One region of the Streptomyces sp. NBC_00464 genome, then DNA from elsewhere that is predicted to be linked to it. Evidence: riboswitches for the same ligand, from Rfam matches in the RefSeq annotation. Region 1 holds a riboswitch; each other region holds the start of a gene.
The links. A riboswitch is a leader RNA that binds a small molecule or an ion and turns the genes downstream of it on or off. The one in region 1 is predicted to bind cyclic di-AMP.
Positions count from the first base shown of each region.

Region 2: another riboswitch for cyclic di-AMP. It lies ahead of OG912_RS21255 (transglycosylase family protein); the one in region 1 lies ahead of OG912_RS15470 (M23 family metallopeptidase).
Region 3: another riboswitch for cyclic di-AMP. It lies ahead of OG912_RS05880 (M23 family metallopeptidase); the one in region 1 lies ahead of OG912_RS15470 (M23 family metallopeptidase).

Region 1 covers NZ_CP107899.1:3,471,699-3,473,893, reverse strand. Annotated here, with positions in the region: gene OG912_RS15475 (PP2C family protein-serine/threonine phosphatase) at 1-631, shown strand, start outside; cyclic di-AMP (ydaO/yuaA leader) riboswitch at 917-1,070, shown strand; gene OG912_RS15470 (M23 family metallopeptidase) at 1,082-2,195, shown strand, end outside.
Region 2 covers NZ_CP107899.1:4,710,323-4,712,517, forward strand. Annotated here, with positions in the region: gene OG912_RS21250 (transglycosylase family protein) at 1-872, shown strand, start outside; cyclic di-AMP (ydaO/yuaA leader) riboswitch at 1,173-1,346, shown strand; gene OG912_RS21255 (transglycosylase family protein) at 1,351-2,112, shown strand.
Region 3 covers NZ_CP107899.1:1,369,729-1,371,923, reverse strand. Annotated here, with positions in the region: gene OG912_RS05885 (M16 family metallopeptidase) at 1-910, shown strand, start outside; cyclic di-AMP (ydaO/yuaA leader) riboswitch at 1,127-1,294, shown strand; gene OG912_RS05880 (M23 family metallopeptidase) at 1,308-2,141, shown strand.

The DNA of each region.
Region 1 (2,195 bases):
GGACGTGCGCGGCAAGGGGCTGGACGCCGTGGAGGCGGTGGCGGTGATCATCGGGGCGTTCCGGGAGGCGGCCGAGCAGGAGGAGTCGCTGGAGGGCGTGGCGCAACGGCTGGAGCGCGCGCTGGCGCGCGAGTCGAGCACGCGCGGCGGCCTCGACGCGGTCGAAGGGTTCGTCACCGCCGTGCTCGCGGAGATCCCGCCGGGCGCGTCCTCGGTGCGGATCGTCAACCGGGGCCACCCGGACCCGCTGCTGCTGCACAGGGACGGGGCGCTGGAGATCCTCGGGCCTTCGGTGCCCGCGCTGCCGCTGGGGATGGACCTGGGGGTGTGGCCGGACCGGGCGGACGAGTGGCACCTGCCCACCGGGGCGACGCTCCTCCTCTATACGGACGGCCTCTCCGAGGCCCGTGACACAGAAGGCGTCTTCTACGACCCCGCCGAGCGGCTGCGGGGGCGGATCTTCCCGGGGCCCGAGGAGCTGCTGTCCGCGCTGACCGATGACGTGCGGCTGCATACGGGCGGTGAGTCGACGGACGACATGGCGCTGCTCGCGGTCGGGCGGCCGGCCGAGGGTCAGCCCGACCGGCGCAGGACCGTGAAGATCGTCGGCCTGGGGGACGGCGGAGGGTGAGCACGGGTCCGGGGCCGGCCTGGGTGGCGGGCGTGGTGGGAGCGGTTGACCGCGATACCACCGTCCGTAACTGAAGGACACCCCTCCGCATAACATTTGATGCAACGTCAGAAAACGGATGGTGACCGGGAGGTGATCAACTCGTCCGTTTCCACCCACTTGTGTCCCGTAAAGTCCAGGCCAAAGGCCTGAACGATCAGTGGGAACGGCTTGGAATCGGACCCTGGTGTCTATTAACGTTCGATAACGCAGCGCGGTTGTCCCAGCCGCCGTCAGTGGCGGCACCGTGCGCGAGCGCCGAATTCCGCAAGGGAACCGGGGAACCACCTACATGGGGTGAATCGGGCATCTCTGTCTCGTGACGAGACGGAGGAACCCGTAGGAGACCTTCCTGCTCCGAACCCGTCAGCTAACCCGGTAGGCGAGAAGGAAGGAAAGGAGTGCGCCCCCGTGGCGTCCAACAAGCCTGCCCCCGAAGCTCCCTCCCGGTTCGTGTCCGAGTACGGCGATGACTTCGCCACCCGGCCCGGAACCGTTGTCGGTACGGAGTACGGGGCCGCCTACGCGACCGATTACGGGACCGATCGGGGCAGCGACTTCGGAAACGACTTCCGCGCCGACGACTCCGGGGCCGACAGGACCTGGGAGGAATGGAATCCCACCGAGGACTCCGTCCGTCCCGTGCGCGGCAAGCACCGCGTCGCCAAGCAGCGCAATGGTCTGGCCCGCAGCTCCACCGTCCTCGGCGTCGGCGTCATCGCGGCCGTCGGTGCGGGTGGCATGGCCACCGCCCAGAGCAAGCCGCCGGTCTCCATCTCTCTGCCCGATTCCATCTCGGACAATCTCCCCGACGCCAAGTCCCTCCCGGGCGTCGGCGCACTGTTCTCGGGCGAGACCGAGTCCGCGGCGGACAAGGCCGACGCTGCGATCGCCGCCGCCCCGCTGACCACCGCCGGCATCACCACCGCCGAGGCCGAGCAGGGCACCACCGACGCCGGTGAGGCCCTTCGCGCCCGCATCCTCCAGCAGGCGGAGCAGCAGCAGGACGCCGCCGACGCCGAGGTCAAGGCCGCCGCCGAGAAGGCAGCAGCCGAGAAGGCCGCCGCGGAGGCGAAGAAGAAGCAGGACGCCGCCGAGGCCAAGATCGCCGCGGAGAAGAAGAAGGCGGCGGAAGAGGCGAAGAAGAAGGCGGAGGCCCTGCGGCTCGCCAAGCTCGCCGCCAGCTACGCCATCCCCACCTCCTCGTACACGATCACCTCGACCTTCGGCGAGGCCGGATCGATGTGGTCCTCCGGCTACCACACGGGACTCGACTTCGCGGCTCCCACCGGCACGCCGATCAAGGCGATCCACACCGGCACGGTCAAGTCGGCGGGCTACTCCGGCGCCTACGGCTACCGCACGGTCCTGGAGCTGGAGGACGGCACGGAGCTGTGGTTCTGCCACCAGTCCTCGATGGATGTCAGCATCGGTCAGAAGGTCACGACCGGCGACACCATCGGACGCGTCGGCGCGACCGGCAACGTGACCGGCCCGCACCTCCACCTGGAGGTCCACACCCCGG
Region 2 (2,195 bases), 1.2 Mb from region 1:
TCCCGCTGCTCGGCGCGGCAGGCGCGCACGCCGCAGACGCCTCGACCTGGGACCGGGTGGCCGAGTGCGAGAGCGGCGGCATGTGGAGTGCCGACCTCGGCAACGGCTACTACGGCGGCCTGCAGTTCTCGCAGGAGGTCTGGAAGTCGTACGGCGGTGATTCGTACGCCGAGCGCGCCGACCTCGCCAGCCGCTCGCAGCAGATCGCCGTGGCGGAGAAGGTCCTGGAGGACCAGGGTCCGAAGGCGTGGCCGAGCTGCGCGGTCATCTCCGGCCTCGCCGTGGACAGCGGTCTGCCGGGTGTGGACCCCGGGACCACGCCCTCCGCCGACCCGACCGGAAGCGCGGATCCGTCCGCGAGCGCCGACCCCTCCGGGGATGACGCCGCGTCGGACGACACGTCCTCGGACGCGACGGAGCCGACGGACGAGGCCACGGGTGACGCCGCGGACGAGGCCAAGGGCAAGGGCGGGACGCCGGACGCGTCCGCCTCTCCGTCGGCCACGCCCTCCACCACGCCCTCGGGTGACGCCTCCGGCGCCGAGGAGGACCCCGCCGGGGGTCAGGAGAAGGCCGGCAAGCACCGGGGCGCTCCGGCTCCCGAGGAGACCCGGGGGAGCGGTCGCGGCGCTGACCGGGACGCGGGGCGGCACGCCTCGCGCGGTGACAGTGACGCACGCGACACCGGAGCCCCGGCTGCTGACGGTACGTACACCGTGCGCGCGGGCGACAGCCTCTGGGCCATTGCCGACGCACAGGACCTGTCCGGCGGCTGGACCCAGCTGTACGAGGCCAACAAGGCGGAGGTCGGCTCCGATCCGGACCTCATTCTTCCTGGCCAGAGCCTCGATCTCGGCGTGAAGGCCGAGTGAGCGCGGTCTGATGATCAGCTGAAAACACCCCAAAAGTTGGGGTAGTTAAGAGGCCTATGTCCCACTTTTGACCGAGTGAGACATGGGTCTCTTTGCGTGAACTGGCGTGTCTTGTCCGGGAGGTCCCGCCGCATCCGTTCCGACCTGCGCAAACGATGGTTCTTCGGATGCAAGTAAGGGCTGTTTATCCGGTATGTCCATCTTTGGATATGAGGGCGGGTGTGTTTACGGTCGGAACCGCTCGCACCGCGGGCCCCGTCGATCGTCACGCCGAATCCTGCCGTCGGTCGAAGGGAACAGACGCGTAAAGCGCCGTAGGCAGGAGCGGGGGACCCAGGTAAGCGCCGGGCCCGGTCGTCGAACACGACGCATCGGGAGCGGCTAGGGGTTAAGTCGTGCGCTAGGACGTGCGACCGGGCAACTCACTAGGCCCGAACCCGACAGCTCACCTCGTAGGCGTCGGTGAGGAGAAGTCTCGATGCTGCTCAACAGCAAGGGCAACAAGCACCGTCGCCCGTCCAAGGCCGTCCGTATCGCCACGCTCGCCGGTGTCGCCGGTGCCGCCATCGCCGTGCCCCTGATGGGTGCCACCGGCGCCTCCGCCGCCTCCGTCTCCACGTGGGACGCCGTCGCCCAGTGCGAGTCCGGCGGCAACTGGTCCATCAACACCGGCAACGGTTACTACGGTGGCCTGCAGTTCTCCCAGTCCAGCTGGGCCGCCGCCGGTGGCACCCAGTACGCGGCCCGCGCCGACCTGGCCACCAAGGCCCAGCAGATCGCCGTCGCCGAGAAGCTCCTCGACCTGCAGGGCCCGGGTGCCTGGTCCTGCGCCGGCGCCGGCAACCTGAGCAACGACGGTGTCGACCCGGGCGTCGACACCGGCTCCTCCGCCGCCAAGACGGAGACCGCCCCCAAGGCCGAGGCCGCCCCGAAGCAGGAGTCGGCGCCGGTCCAGCAGGCCGAGCCGAAGAAGGCCGAGCGCACCGAGGCCCCCGCCACCAACCGCTCGGACCGCTCGGCCGCCCCCAAGGCCGAGTCGAAGACCGTCACCACCCCGACCGGCAAGAAGGTCGAGAAGGGTGACGGCGAGTACAAGGTCGTCACCGGCGACTCGCTGAGCAAGATCGCCGCCGACCACCAGGTCAAGGGTGGCTGGGAGCAGCTCTTCAAGCTGAACAAGGACATCGTCACGGACGCCGACCTGATCTACCCGGGCCAGCAGCTCCACCTGACGAAGTAGTCGCGATCTCTCCTCGCTGACCATTCCGGCCGCCCCGGCCCGGTGCGCACCTTCCCCCCGTGCGTACCGGGCCGGGGTCGGCC
Region 3 (2,195 bases), 2.1 Mb from region 1:
GCAGCTCGCCAAGGAGCTCTTCCCGGCCACGGCCCGCATGTCGCGCCCGCGCCTGGGCACCGAGGCGACCGTGGAGCGGATCGACTCGGCAGCCGTGCGCGCCTTCTACGACGCCCATGTCCGTCCGTCCACCGCGACGGCCGTGGTCGTCGGGGACCTCACGGGCATCGACCTGGACGCGCTGCTCGCCGACACCCTCGGCGACTGGTCGGGCAACACCGCGGAGTCCCGCCCGGTTCCGCCGATCACCGCCGACGACACGGGCCGGGTGGTGATCGTGGACCGCCCCGGCGCGGTACAGACGCAGCTGCTGATCGGCCGCATCGGCGCCGACCGGCACGACAGCGTCTGGCCGGCGCAGGTCCTCGGCACGTACTGCCTGGGCGGCACGCTCACCTCCCGCCTCGACCGGGTGCTGCGCGAGGAGAAGGGCTACACCTACGGCGTGCGGGCCTTCGCCCAGGTGCTCCGCTCCTCGGCCCCGGACTCCGCCTCCGGGGCGACGGGGGCGGCGATGCTCGCCATCAGTGGTTCCGTGGACACGGAGTCCACCGGCCCGGCGCTGGAGGACCTGTGGAAGGTGCTGCGGACCCTGGCGGCCGAAGGGCTGACGGACGCCGAGCGCGAGACGGCCGTGCAGAACCTCGTGGGTGTCGCCCCGCTGAAGTTCGAGACGGCGGCCTCGGTCGCGGGCACCCTCGCCGACCAGGTCGAGCAGCATCTCCCGGACGACTACCAGGCGCACCTGTACGCGCGTCTGGCGGAGACCGGCACGGTCGAGGCGACCGCGGCTGTGGTCAACGCCTTCCCGCAGGACCGACTGGTCACGGTTCTGGTCGGTGACGCCGCGCAGATCGCCGATCCGGTCAGGGCGCTCGGCATCGGTGAGGTATCGGTCGTGACCGGCTGAGTCGATCGGCTACTTCGCCTCATATCGGGGCAAACGAAAGGTCCTGGCGGAGCTGTCTCCGCCGGGACCTTTCGTTTTGTCCGCTTTGTGGGAGAGGTTGCCTGTCTGCCCTGTGGGATGCGCTACAAAGCGGCCTGTCCGTTTGGTGGGGGGAAGGGCCCCCGTTTAGCGTCGGCTCCGCTGTCCGTCACTCGTATGCCGCATCCGCGACGTACCGGGCAGTCATCGCCGAGTCCCCGTCAGGCGCGAGCCTGGGGAGCCGGGGACCCACGCAGTCCCTGGGGTGAATCGGATGCCCGCGCCTCGCACGAGGCCGAGGGATCCGTAGGAGACCTTCCTGCTCCGAACCCGTCAGCTAACCCGGTAGGCGAGAAGGAAGGAAAGGACCAGCCACTTCATGGCGTTCACCCGTGCCACCGGGAAGCATCGTGCCCCGGGCCGTCTGACGCGCAGCGGCGCGAAGGCCGTCGGTATCGCGACCCTGGCCACCACCGGCGTCATCGGCGGACTGGCCTCCCCGGCCCTTGCCGCTGACACCGGGACCCCCGTCGGCGAGACCGGCCTCACCCAGGTCATCGCCATCGAGAGCACCCTCGCCGACCGGATCGACGCACAGGCGGACGCCCAGCAGCACCAGGCCGACGTTGCCGCGAAGAAGGCGGAAGCGGCCAAGAAGAAGGCCGAGGCGAAGAAGAAGGCGGAGGCCGAGGCGAAGGCTGCCGCGAAGGCCGAGGCCGCCGCGAAGGCGAAGGCCGCTGCCCGTGCCGCGGAGGCCCGCGAGGCGAAGGCGCGTGCCGCCCGCTCCGCCGAGCGCGCCCGGCTCGGCTCCTTCCAGCTCCCCGTCGCCGGTTCGTACGTGAGCACCGGCTACAAGTCCAGTGGCTCGCTCTGGTCCTCCGGCAGCCACTCGGGCATCGACTTCCACGCCGCGTCCGGCAGCTCCGTCGTCGCCGTCGGTGCCGGTACGGTCGTCGAGGCCGGCTGGGGCGGCGCGTACGGCAACAACATCGTGCTGCGGATGACGGACGGCACGTACACCCAGTACGGCCACCTCTCCTCGATCGGCGTGTCCGTCGGCCAGAGCGTCGGCGCCGGACAGCAGATCGGTCTCTCCGGCTCCACCGGCAACTCGACCGGCCCGCACCTCCACTTCGAGGCCCGCACCACGCCCTCGTACGGTTCGGACATGGACCCGGTCGCCTACCTGCGGGCCCACGGCGTCACCGTCTGACCGACCCCAAGACACCCGACGAAGGCCCCGGCACTGCGCCGGGGCCTTCGTCGT